DNA from 2 places in the Streptomyces sp. NPDC001927 genome. Region 1 is predicted to be linked to the other one. Evidence: predicted binding sites of a transcription regulator. Region 1 holds the regulator's gene; the other holds the start of a gene.
The links. The regulator HspR, encoded in region 1, represses chaperone genes until heat shock. The targets are predictions, from matches to a motif close to TTGAGNNNNNNNNNCTCAA.
Positions count from the first base shown of each region.

Region 2: the regulator HspR is predicted to act here: its motif matches at 1,924-1,942, upstream of lon (endopeptidase La).

Region 1 is NZ_JBSFEN010000004.1:240,081-246,652, reverse strand. Features, by position in the region: gene dnaK (molecular chaperone DnaK) at 1-1,121, shown strand, start outside; gene grpE (nucleotide exchange factor GrpE) at 1,121-1,765, shown strand; gene dnaJ (molecular chaperone DnaJ) at 1,796-2,989, shown strand; gene ACWCO8_RS11655 (heat shock protein transcriptional repressor HspR) at 2,994-3,446, shown strand; gene ACWCO8_RS11650 (helix-turn-helix transcriptional regulator) at 3,526-4,506, opposite strand; gene ACWCO8_RS11645 (hypothetical protein) at 4,638-4,835, shown strand; gene ACWCO8_RS11640 ((2Fe-2S)-binding protein) at 4,832-5,149, shown strand; gene ACWCO8_RS11635 (pyridoxamine 5'-phosphate oxidase family protein) at 5,288-5,701, opposite strand; gene clpB (ATP-dependent chaperone ClpB) at 5,832-6,572, shown strand, end outside.
Region 2 is NZ_JBSFEN010000015.1:29,427-35,998, reverse strand. Features, by position in the region: gene lon (endopeptidase La) at 1-1,901, opposite strand, end outside; gene ACWCO8_RS33695 (GNAT family N-acetyltransferase) at 2,033-2,668, shown strand; gene ACWCO8_RS33690 (RNA polymerase sigma factor) at 2,812-3,591, shown strand; gene ACWCO8_RS33685 (hypothetical protein) at 3,704-3,913, shown strand; gene ACWCO8_RS33680 (hypothetical protein) at 3,930-4,484, shown strand; gene ACWCO8_RS33675 (TetR/AcrR family transcriptional regulator) at 4,487-5,143, opposite strand; gene ACWCO8_RS33670 (MFS transporter) at 5,290-6,572, shown strand, end outside.

The DNA of each region.
Region 1 (6,572 bases):
CCTCCACCGAGACCTCGATCAACCTGCCGTACATCACGGCCTCCGCCGAGGGCCCGCTGCACCTGGAGGAGAAGCTCACCCGGGCGCAGTTCCAGCAGCTCACGGCCGACCTTCTGGAGCGCTGCAAGACGCCGTTCCACAACGTCATCAAGGACGCGGGCATCAACCTGTCCGAGATCGACCACGTCGTTCTCGTCGGTGGCTCGACCCGTATGCCGGCCGTCGCCGAGCTCGTCAAGGAGCTGACCGGTGGCCAGGAGGCCAACAAGGGTGTGAACCCGGACGAGGTCGTCGCCATCGGCGCCGCCCTGCAGGCCGGTGTCCTCAAGGGTGAGGTCAAGGACGTCCTGCTCCTCGACGTGACCCCGCTGTCGCTTGGTATCGAGACCAAGGGCGGCATCATGACCAAGCTCATCGAGCGCAACACCACGATCCCGACCAAGCGGTCCGAGATCTTCACGACGGCCGAGGACAACCAGCCGTCGGTGCAGATCCAGGTCTACCAGGGCGAGCGCGAGATCGCGGCGTACAACAAGAAGCTCGGCATGTTCGAGCTGACCGGTCTGCCGCCGGCGCCGCGTGGCGTCCCGCAGATCGAGGTCGCGTTCGACATCGACGCCAACGGCATCATGCACGTCACCGCGAAGGACCTGGGGACGGGCAAGGAGCAGAAGATGACCGTCACCGGCGGCTCCTCGCTGCCGAAGGACGAGGTCGACCGGATGCGCCAGGAGGCCGAGCAGTACGCGGACGAGGACCACCGTCGCCGCGAGGCCGCCGAGTCCCGCAACCAGGGCGAGCAGCTCGTCTACCAGACGGAGAAGTTCCTCAAGGACAACGAGGACAAGGTCCCCGGTGAGGTCAAGACCGAGGTCGAGACCGCCGTCGCCGAGCTGAAGGAGAAGCTCAAGGGCGAGGACACCGCGGAGATCCGTACGGCCACCGAGAAGGTCGCGGCCGTCTCCCAGAAGCTCGGCCAGGCCATGTACGCCGACGCCCAGGCCGCGCAGGCCGCCGGCGGCGAGGCCCCGCAGGGCGAGGCCAAGGCCGACGACGACGTCGTGGACGCCGAGATCGTCGACGACGAGAAGCCCGGTGACGCGAAGGGCGGCGCTGCCTGATGACGGAGGAGACCCCGGGCTTCGAGGAGAAGCCCGACGTCCCCTCCGGCGCCGACGACGCCGCCGAAGCCGCCGAGACCCCCTCCGCGGAGGAGGGCTCGGCGGCCCCGGCCGGGGACGCCGCACAGACGGCCGGCCTGACGGCGCAGCTGGACCAGGTACGCAGCGCGCTCGGTGAGCGCACCGCGGACCTCCAGCGGCTCCAGGCCGAGTACCAGAACTACCGCCGGCGGGTGGAGCGTGACCGGGTCACCGTCAAGGAGATCGCGGTCGCGGGCCTCCTGACGGAGCTGCTGCCCGTACTCGACGACATCGGCCGGGCCCGGGACCACGGTGAACTCGTGGGCGGCTTCAAGTCGGTGGCCGAGTCGCTGGAGACGGTGGCCGCCAAGATGGGGCTGCAGCAGTTCGGCAAGGAGGGCGAGCCCTTCGACCCGACGATCCACGAGGCCCTGATGCACAGCTACGCACCGGACGTCACGGAGACGACCTGCGTGGCGATCCTGCAGCCGGGGTACCGGATCGGCGAGCGGACCATCCGGCCCGCCCGCGTCGCGGTGGCCGAGCCCCAGCCCGGGGCGACGCCGGCCGCGAAGGAAGAGAAGTCGGCAGACGAGGAGAGCGGTGGCCCCGAAGAGGGCTAGCGCGAAGATCGTCCGGGAGGAGGGACGTCGATGAGCACGAAGGACTTCGTCGAGAAGGACTACTACAAGGTTCTCGGCGTCCCCAAGGACGCCACCGACGCCGAGATCAAGAAGGCGTACCGGAAGCTCGCCCGCGAGAACCACCCGGACGCCAACAAGGGCGACACGAGCGCCGAGGCGCGCTTCAAGGAGATCTCCGAGGCGAACGACATTCTCGGTGACCCCAAGAAGCGCAAGGAGTACGACGACGCCCGCGCCCTCTTCGGCAACGGCGGCTTCCGCGCCGGGCCCGGCGGGCAGGGCGGCTCGTTCAACTTCGACCTGGGCGACCTCTTCGGCGGTGCCCAGGGCCCCGGCGGAGCCGGCGGCGGGGCGGGCGGCTTCGGCGGCGGCCTCGGCGACGTCTTCGGCGGACTGTTCAACCGGGGCGCGGGCGGCGGCGCGGGCACGCGCACGCAGCCGCGCCGCGGCCAGGACATCGAGTCCGAGGTGACGCTCAGCTTCACCGAGGCCGTGGACGGCGCCACGGTGCCGCTGCGGATGTCCTCCCAGGCGCCCTGCAAGGCCTGTTCGGGCACCGGCGACAAGAACGGCACGCCCCGCGTCTGCCCGACCTGCGTCGGCACCGGCCAGGTCTCGCGCGGCAGCGGCGGCGGCTTCTCGCTCACCGACCCGTGCGTGGACTGCAAGGGCCGCGGCCTGATCGCCGAGACCCCCTGTGAGGTCTGCAAGGGCAGCGGCCGCGCCAAGTCCTCCCGCACGATGCAGGTCCGCATCCCCGCCGGGGTCTCCGACGGGCAGCGGATCCGGCTGCGCGGCAAGGGCGCCCCGGGCGAGCGCGGCGGGCCGAACGGCGACCTGTACGTCGTGGTCCACGTCGACGCCCACCCGGTCTTCGGCCGCAAGGACGACAACCTGACCGTCACCGTGCCCGTCACCTTCGACGAGGCGGCGCTCGGCGGCGAGATCAAGGTGCCGACGCTCGGCGGCCCGGCGGTGACGCTGAAGCTGCCGGCCGGCACCCCCAACGGCCGGACGATGCGCGCCCGCGGCAAGGGCGCGGTCCGCAAGGACGGGACGCGCGGCGATCTGCTGGTGACGGTGGAGGTCGCGGTGCCCAAGGAGCTCGACGACAAGGCCCGCGAGGCCCTTGAGACCTACCGTCAGGCGACGGCGGGCGAGGACCCCAGGGCAGAGTTGTTCCAGGCCGCGAAGGGAGCTTGACCCGATGGACAGCCGACCGGGACGCAGCCGTAATCCGTACGAACTGACCGACGAGTCGCCGGTGTACGTCATCTCGGTGGCGGCCCAGCTCTCGGGCCTGCATCCGCAGACCCTGCGTCAGTACGACCGCCTCGGCCTGGTCTCGCCCGACCGCACGGCGGGCCGGGGCCGGCGCTACTCGGCCCGTGACATCGAACTGCTCCGCACGGTGCAGGCGTTGTCGCAGGACGAGGGCATCAACCTGGCGGGCATCAAGCGCATCATCGAGCTCGAGAACCAGGTGGCCGCGCTCCAGCAGCGCGTCGCCGAGCTGTCGGCGGCCGTCGAGGGCGCGGCGATGGCGATGCAGCAGCGCGAGGCGCAGGTCCACGCCTCGTACCGCCGCGACCTGGTCCCGTACCAGGACGTCCAGCAGGCGAGCGCGCTCGTGGTCTGGCGCCCGAAGCGCGGCGAATAGCCGAAAGCCGTTCACGCACGAAGCCCCCGCCACGGTCCGTGGCGGGGGCTTCGTCGTCGTGGGAGTACGGCTACGAGAGTCAGTGATCCTGCTCCAGAAGCCCGGACTGGGCGATGAGATAGCCGAGTTGGGCGCGGCTGCCGCTGCCGAGGGCGGAGGCGAGCTTGGCGATGTGGGCCCGGCAGGTCCGCACGTTCATGCCGAGCCGGCGCGCGATGGCCTCGTCGACGTGGCCCTCGACCAGGAGTTTGGCGATGGAGCGCTGGATGCCGCTGATGCCGTCCGTCTTGATGTCGTACGGGATCTCCTCGCGGATGGGAACCGCCAGCTGCCAGAACTGGTCGAAGACACCGACGAGGTACGCGACGATGCCCGGGTGCCGCAGCTCCAGGGCGACCTGCCGGTCGCTGCGCGCGGGGATGAAGGCGACCTCGCGGTCCACGATGATCAGCCGGTCGATGATCTCCTCGAGCGTGCGTACCTGCACCTCGGGGCCGACGTGTTCGAGGTAGGTGAGTGTGAGCTCGGTGTGGCGGGCGGTGTGCTGGTAGAGCGTGCGCATGTTGATGCCGCGGCCCAGGAGGGGGGAGACCCGCTCCAGCGCCTCGGCCAGGGCGTGCGCGGGCCGGCCGCCGCCGGGCTGGACGGTCAGGAGTTCCATGCGGCAGTTGGCGACGACCCGGTCGAGGGTGGCGTTGATCCGGCCGATGCCTTCGAGCACGGTGATGGCGTGCGTGGAGGGCTGGTCCTGCGCGGTGATCGACATGAACGGCTCGAAAGCGTCGGACAGCGCGACCGTCTGGCGTCGGCGCTCCAGAATCTCGCGCTCGATGGGCTGGAGAAGTTGTGCCAGCGCCGAGGAAGGCGGGATCGGTCGCATCCACTGGGCGTCGTCCGGGTCCGGGTGGAGGAGCGACAGATCGAGCAGGCAGGGCGTCTCGACAGCCTCTGACCGGGGTATTCGCCCCGTCCGCAGAGCGCTGGCGTAGAGCTCGGCGCCTGCCTTGCACAACTCTGCATGCGAATGGGGGTGGCCGGATTCGTCCGGTTGTTTCTGCATATGTACACCCCCAGGCTCCTGCATCTCAGGAACATGATGCATGGGTTTGGTGGTGGAAGCGCAGAGAGTAAGCCATCGTCTTAGACGCGGGGGGTTGGAGAAGACATATCTTCAAGTGAGGTTGCTCGGTGATGATGAAGAAGCTCATACGCGCGGTGGCCGGAGTCGCCTTCATCGCGGCCGCCACAGTGGGAGCGCTGGGGGCGGTACAGGACCCCGGTTGGCACTCGGAACCGGCGGGCACGCAGGTCGCCGCTGTTGCCGACCCGGGCTGGTCGTCGGCGCCCGCCGGCGTGAACGACCCCGGCTGGTCCCTCGTCGGCGCATGAACGTTCCCGACGACTCTCGTTTCCGCCGTGAGATGGCGGCTGCCTACCGTTCCGGGTGGCATTTCATCGACCTCGTCACCGCCGTGCCGCACGGTGGCGATTCGTTGATGGTCACCCTCTTCGGGGAGCCGATCATCATCAGGCGCGGAGACGACGAGGACATCCGAGCCTACCGATGCCTCCGGAAGCCCCGTGGCGCCCCACAGCCCGTCCGGTGTGCCATCCGTTACGGCATGATTTTCGTCAACCTCGACCAGCGTGACCACCAGTTGGTCGAGTCCGAGACCATCACCGCCACCCCCCGCAGTGCCTGAGCGGTTCCCCCGTCGTTCAAGATCGCTCAGGTACTTCCCCCACACAGCGGCGCCATCGCGGACCTGAAACGCGATGGCGCCGCTGTGCTGTGCCCGTGCGGGCGCCGGGAGCGGGGTCCGTAAGTCCGCCGTCACGCGCTACGCCCGGCCCATGGCCCGCGTCAGCGCGATCTCGATGACCACCCGGTCCGGGTTCGGTGCCGGGACGCGGCCGTAGCGGCTCGCGTAGCGGTCCACCGCGTCGGCGACGACGTCCGGCTCCGTACGGATGCGGGCCACGCCCTCCAGCGTCGCCCAGCGGCCCTTGTCCACCTGGCAGACCGCCACCCGCGCGCCGTCCGTGCCCGCCGCCAGGACGTTGGCGACCTTGTGGCTGTGCTTGTTGGTGATGACCCGGGCGATGCCGTTCTCGCCGCCCTCGGGGTCGTACGTCACGCCCACCGCCACCACGTGGGGGGTGCCGTCCGCGCGCGGGGTCGTCAGGGTGCACATGTGGTACTCGCGCCAGAAGCTGAGATACGAGTCGTCCGGGTTCCGCGGGTCAGTCGCCATGCCCGGAACCTACCCGTGGCAGAGCCCTGTGCGACACCTTGAGCGGAATGGACTCAACTTTGTGTACGCTGGATGAGTCATAGGAGTCTGAGGACCCTGCACAGCGGACGCCGAGGAGGAGACAGCGCACGTGGACGCCGAACTGACCAACAGGAGCCGGGACGCGCTCAACGCGGCCACCAGCCGCGCCGTGTCCGGCGGGCACGCCGACCTGACCCCCGCCCATCTTCTGCTCGCGCTCCTCGCGGGTCAGGACAACGAGAACATCACCGATCTGCTCGCCGCCGTCGAGGCCGACCAGGCCGCTGTACGGTCCGGAGCGGAGCGGCTGCTGGCCGCCCTGCCCAGCGTGACCGGATCCACGGTCGCGCCGCCGCAGCCCAACCGTGAGCTGCTCGCCGTCATCGCCGATGCGGCGAAGCAGGCCAAGGAGCTCGGGGACGACTACATCTCCACCGAGCACCTGCTCATCGGGATCGCGGCGAAGGGCGGACAGGCCGGCGAGGTACTGGCCCAGCAGGGGGCCGGTACGAAGAGGTTGCTCGACGCGTTCGAGAAGAGCAGGGGAGGGCGCCGGGTGACCACACCCGACCCGGAGGGTCAGTACAAGGCGCTGGAGAAGTTCGGTACGGACTTCACGGCGGCCGCGCGCGAGGGCAAGCTCGACCCGGTCATCGGGCGCGACCAGGAGATCCGGCGGGTCGTCCAGGTCCTCTCCCGCCGCACCAAGAACAACCCGGTCCTCATCGGCGAGCCCGGCGTCGGCAAGACCGCCGTCGTCGAGGGGCTCGCCCAGCGGATCGTGAAGGGCGACGTCCCCGAGTCGCTCCGGAACAAGCGCCTGGTTTCGCTCGACCTCGGCGCGATGGTC
Region 2 (6,572 bases), on a different contig from region 1:
TCGGCGAGCGACGCCTCCACGAAGAGCACGTCACCGCCCGCGCCCGTGACCGCGAGCCCGGTCGCCACGCCCGGTACGGACGTACGGCGCTCGGCCGGGTCCTGCGCGGACTCCGGGATGTGGTGCGGCCGCCCGATGAGACCACGCAGATCGTCCACGCCGACCGCGAACGGCAGCTCGCGGTCGCCCAGTTCGTGCTGGGCCGCGACCTTCCGCAGCAGCCGCGCGATGGACCGCTCCAGGTTCCGTACGCCCGCCTCACGGGTGTACTCGCCCGCCAGCTTCCGCAGCGACGCGTCCTCCAGGACCACCTCGCCGGGTTCCAGGCCCGCCCGCTCCAGCTGCCTCGGCAGCAGGTGGTCGCGGGCGATGACGACCTTCTCGTCCTCGGTGTACCCGTCGAGCCTGACCAGCTCCATCCGGTCGAGCAGCGCCTCCGGGATGGCCTCAAGGACGTTCGCCGTCGCCAGGAACACGACGTCCGAAAGGTCGAGTTCGACCTCCAGGTAGTGGTCGCGGAAGGTGTGGTTCTGCGCCGGGTCCAGGACCTCAAGGAGCGCGGCCGCCGGGTCGCCCCGGTAGTCCGAGCCGACCTTGTCGATCTCGTCGAGCAGGACCACCGGGTTCATCGACCCGGCCTCCTTGATCGCCCGTACGATCCGGCCCGGCAGCGCGCCGACGTACGTACGCCGGTGGCCGCGGATCTCCGCCTCGTCCCGTACGCCGCCGAGGGCGACCCGGACGAACTTCCGCCCCATCGCGTGCGCGACGGACTCGCCGAGGGAGGTCTTGCCGACACCGGGCGGGCCGACCAGGGCCAGGACCGCGCCGCCGCGCCGGCCGCCGACCACGCCGAGACCCCGCTCGGCGCGCCGCTTGCGCACCGCCAGGTACTCGGTGATCCGCTCCTTCACGTCCTCCAGGCCCGCGTGCTCGGCGTCGAGGACGGCCTTGGCGCCCTGGATGTCGTACTGGTCCTCGGTCCGTTCGTTCCAGGGCAGTTCGAGGACGGTGTCGAGCCAGGTGCGGATCCAGGAGCCCTCGGGGGACTGGTCGCTGGACCGTTCCAGCTTCTCGACCTCCTTGAGGGCCGCCTCGCGGACGTTCTCGGGCAGGTCGGCGGCCTCGACGCGGGTCCGGTAGTCGTCGGACTCGTCGCCCTCCGTCTCGCCGTTGAGGTCGCGCAGCTCCTTGCGTACGGCGTCCAGCTGGCGACGCAGCAGGAACTCGCGCTGCTGCTTGTCGACGCCCTCCTGGACGTCCTTGGCGATGGACTCGGCCACGTCCTGCTCGGCGAGGTGCTCGCGGAGCTGGGCGGTGGCGAGCTTGAGTCGGGCGACCGGGTCGGCGGTCTCCAGGAGCGCGACCTTCTGCTCGACGGTGAGGAAGGGCGAGTACCCGGAGTTGTCGGCGAGCGCGGAGACGCCGTCGATCTGCTGGACGCGGTCCACGACCTGCCAGGCGCCGCGCTTGCGCAGCCAGCTGGTGGCGAGCGCCTTGTACTCCTTGACCAGTTCGGTCACGGAGCCGGGCAGCGGGTCGGGCACGGTCTCCTCGACGACGCTGCCCTCGACCCAGAGGGCGGCGCCGGGACCGGTCGTCCCCGCGCCGATCTTCACGCGGCCCAGAGCCCGGATGAGGGCGCCGGGGTCCCCGTCGGACAGCCGGCCGACCTGCTCGACGGTGCCGAGCACACCGGTCCCGGCGTACGTGCCGTCCACCCGGGGCACGAGCAGCACCTTGGGCTTGCCGCTCCCGGAGCGGGCGGCGGCCTGGGCGGCCTCGACCGCGGCGCGTACGTCGGTGTCGGACAGGTCCAGCGGCACCACCATTCCGGGCAGCACGACCTCGTCGTCGAGCGGCAGCACAGGCAGAGTGAGCGGTGAGGACGTCGAAGCCATGATCTCCCCTTCGGCAGTCAAGTTGAGCTATGTGGACTCAATGCACGGCCGCCCGTGGATGTTCCCCGGGGGCCGTTCGCTCTGAGCGATCACTCTGGTGCGGGGAGGAGCGGCGACGCTGTAATGCCTCCATGGACACTGCGACTCTTACCTCCGCCTGGGTGGCGGGCTGGACCGTCTCGCGGGGCACTTCGCCCGCCGTCGTCGAGCCCTGGGGCTGGCGGATCGACGTCGGCCTGCCGACGCACGTCTTCCGGCACGTCCTGCCGGCGCCGGACGCGGTGTCCGTGGGGAAGCTCTGCCAGGAGATCACCGTGCCGGGCGCGTGGCTGAAGATCATGGCCGGTCCCGAGGAGTCGGCCGAGTGGATCACCCCGGGGTGGACGATCCCGGACGACCCCGGCTACATGATGAGCAAGACCCTGGACCTGGGGGCGCGCCCGCCGGCGCCGGAGGGGTACGCGCGGACGACGGAGACCCGGGACGGGGTGATCCGGGTCCGGATCGTGGCCCCGGACGGCACGCTCGCGGCGCGCGGCCAGATGGCCCCGACGGGCGTGACGGCGGTCGCCGACCAGATCGAGACCCACCCCGACCACCGCCGACGCGGCCTCGGCGCCAACGTGATGCGCACCCTGGAGGCGGCGGCAGCCCAGACCGGCGCGACCACGGGCATCCTCTCGGCCACCCGCGACGGCCTGGCCCTCTACGACAGCCTGGACTGGCGCTACGAGTGCCCGCTGACGGGGATCGTGCGGGAGGCGTAGGGCGCGGGGGACGGGGGGCGCGGGCGTACGGGGCGCGGGGGCACGGAGGTGTGCGCCCCCGGTGTGCGCCGGTGCTCCCCGGCGGGCGGCGAAAAGATGGGCGGAATGGCAACCTCCGTACCCCTCCCCCGCGTTCAGAGGTCGTGACGACGAGCTTTCCCGGGTGCGGGCAGTGCACCGAAGACGGAGCCGCGCCCGGAGACGGGGCCGGGTCCGCGGCCGCCGACGGGCCGTCGGGCGGCAGTCCGTACAGCGATGTTCCGTCCGGCGGGGGTCCGTCCGGCGAGGACGACGCGTGCGACGGGCACCTCGTCCACGCCGTCGCCGGTGGCGACAAGGACGCGCTGTCCCGGCTGTTCGCCCGGCACGCGGGCCCTCTCTTCGCCCATCTCCTCAACCGCGGCTTCCCCGCCCAGACCGTCGAGGACGCCGTCCAGGAGACCTTCCTGACGGTGTGGAAGAGCGCCTCCGGCTTCCACGAGGGCAGCGTCCCCGCCTGGCTGCGGCGAATAGCGCACTGCCGCGCCGTCGATCTCGAACGCGCCGCCGGACGTCAGCGGGCCCTCGCCGACCGGGCCCGCGACCACACCCCGGCCTCCGCCGGTACGGCACCCTCCGCCGAGGACTGCCTGCTCGCCTCCTCGCCCCGCTACGCGGCCATAGCCTTCGCGCTCGCCGGGCTCCCCGCCCCGCAGCGCGAGGTCATCGAGCTGCGCTACCTCCAGCACTACAGCGTCCGCGAGACCGCCGAGCGCCTCGCCGTCCCCGAGGGCACGGTCAAGGCCCGCGCCGCCCGGGGCTGCGCCCGGCTGCGCGAGTGGCTCGTGGCCCAGGACGCGGCCGAGGCCGCGGACGGCGTCCCGCGCGCGACCGGCGGAGGAGGTGCCCATGACCGCGACCGGGTCCCCCGCCCCCGCCCGTGACCCCCACTCCCCCACTGACAACCCCAGCAGCGAAAGCAGCCCTCGCATGGCCGAGCTCTCTCCCCCCACGACAGCCACCACTGCCACGACGCCCGAGCCTCCCGTGACGTCCGTGCCTCCCGCCCCCACCCGGCACCTCCCGGCGCACTGGGTCGACGCGTACGCCCGCGGGGAGCTCTCCCGCGAGCTCCTCGGCCACGCCGAGGCCCATCTCGAACGGTGCCGGGCATGCGTCGACGCCGTCGACCTGGCGGTACGCGGCGGGCCGCACGGCCCCCGCCTGGACGCCCTGCACGCGGCCCTGGTCAACCGGATCGGGTGAGGGCATGCTCGGGACCATGGTGACGAAGGTGCGCGCGAGAACGGTGTGGGTCGCTTCGGCGGTACTGGTCCCGTGGCTGGCCGTGTCCGGCTGCGGCGAGCAGGACACCCCGTCGGCACCCACCGTGACACAGCAGGGCTCGCCGGCCGCCACCCCCACGACCGTCCCCGCGCCCCCGGTGCCCACCGGGTCGGACGGCACGGTCAAGAACGACCACGAGCCCGGCCCCCGCGAGGTCCTCGTCGAGGTGAACGTCAACGGCGGCCTGGCCGGGGTCCGCAACCAGCTGATCGTCCACTACGACGGCAGCTACTCCACCCGGTCCGGCACCGAGCCCCCGCGCACCGGCCGCATGACCGCCGCCGAAGTGGCCGAACTGCGCGCGGCGTTGGAGGACCCGGCGTACGCGAAGGTGCCCAACCGCCCGGCGGGAGAGCCGGTGGCGGACGGGTTCCAGTACGTGTTCACGCACCGGTACCGCGTCGTGGTCGCCGGTGAGGGCGAGCGCCCGCCCGCCCTCCAGCGCGTCTTCGAGGCCCTCCCCGACGGCGGCCCGCCGACCGGCCCCTGAGGTCAGGCGGCCGGCAGCCCCTCGCCCGTCACCGACAGGCCCCTGAACTGGCGGTCCAGGAACGCCCGTACCCGCGCGGGCATGTCCATCGCCCCCGGGTCGAGGGCCCATTGGAGCTGGAGGCCGTCCATCACGGCGAGCTGCTCCTGCCCGGCGGCTCGGCAGTCGATGCCCTCGCGCAGCTCCCCGCGTCGCACGGCCGCCTCCATCAGGTCGACGGTGTGGCCGAGCACGCGCGCGTACCGCTCCTTGAAGTAGTCGTGCGCGGGGTGGCCGACGTTGCCGGACTCCCCGGCCAGGACGTTGAACATCCGCACGATGCCGGGGCGCCGGGTGTTGTCCTCGACGAGGGCGACGACGGTCTCCAGATACGCGGCGTACGACTGCGGCTCGTCGGCGAAGAGGCGCTCGACGTCGTGCTGCTCGCTCTGCGCGAGGACCGAGAGCAGGAGGTCCTCCTTGCCGCGGAAGTGGTGCAGCAGCCCGCCCTGGGTGATGCCGCAGTCGTTGGCGATCCGGGCGAGGGAGGAGGCGTGGAAGCCCCACCGCCCGAAGTGTTCGACGGCGGTGTCGAGGATCTTCCGGCGGCGCTCGTCCCCCACCGCATAGCTGCCCCTGCCTGCGCTTTTGCGGGTCGTTGGGCCCTTGTTCTCCGGCATGGGGCCCAGCTTAGGTGGTGACCGGGATGGGGCTTTCGTCCTGTGATCCAGGACACAGAACCAAAACCTAGTACCCACTCGGTTTTCACGCTTAGCCTGAGGGCGCCAAGGCCGACGACGCGGTCGGCCCGAACGACGGAGTCCTCATGGCGCTCACCCACGAACCGGCACGGACCACCGCACCCGATGCGGCTGACGCGGCCGACGCCCCCAAAGCCCCCGGCCGGCTGATCTTCGGTCTCGCCTTCGCCCAACTCGGCCTGATGATCTCCGTGCTGACCCCGGTGATGGTCACCCTCGCCCTGCGGGTCGCGCAGATCGTCCCGGAGGCCGACCGCGGCGCCGCCCTCGGCAAGGTGCTCGCCCTCGGCGCGGTGCTCGCCCTGATCGGCAACCCGGTGTTCGGTGCCCTGTCGGACCGTACGACCGGCCGCTTCGGCCGCCGCAGGCCCTGGCTCGTCGGTGGCATGGCCGTCGGCCTGGCCGGCCTCGCGATCGTCGCCACGGGCGGAAGCATTCCGGCCCTGATGCTCGGCTGGGCCGTCGCGCAGCTCGGCTGCAACGCCGCCATGGCCGCCCTGGTCTCCTGCATCCCCGACCTCGTACCGCGCCGCCAGCAGGCCCGCGTCTCGGGCGTGGTCGGCATGATGACCTCGATCGCGATGGTGCTCGGGACCTTCCTCGCGAACGCCTTCGACACCTCGATGGCGCTCGCCTTCCTCGTCCCGGCGGTCATCGGCCTCGCGTCCGTGCTCCACCTCGCGACCGTGATGACCGACCGCCCCGCGAAGGCGGGCACCTTCGCCCCGTACAGCTTCCGCGAGTTCCTCCGCAGCTTCTGGGTCTCGCCGCGCGAACATCCCGACTTCGCCTGGAACTTCGTCGGCCGCTTCCTCGTCTTCGTCGGCATCTCCTGCGTCACCAGCTACCAGGTCTACTTCCTGATGGACCGACTCGGATACAGCCAGGACGAGGTCTCCGGGAAGCTCTTCACGGGCACGCTCGCGATGGTGGTCGCCGTCATCGCCGGCTCGCTGCTCGGCGGCTTCCTCTCCGACCACTCCGGCCGCCGCAAGCCGTACGTCCTGGCCTCCTCCCTGGTCATCGGCGTCGGCCTGGCGCTCATCGCCGGCGCGCACTCGTTCGGGATGTTCGTCCTGGCCCTCGTGGTCTTCGGCTTCGGCGAGGGGCTCTACCTCTCCGTCGACGTGGCCCTCGCCGCGGCCGTCCTCCCGAACCCCGAGGAGTCCGCCAAGGACATGGGCGTCCTGAACATCGGCAACGCCCTGCCCCAGTCGCTCGTCCCGATCATGGCGCCCGCCCTGCTGGCGATCGGGGGCGGCGGCAACTACGGCGCGCTGTTCCTCTTCGGCGGCGTGGCCTGCGTCCTCGGCGCCCTCGCCGTCCAGTTCATCCGCTCGGTCAAGTA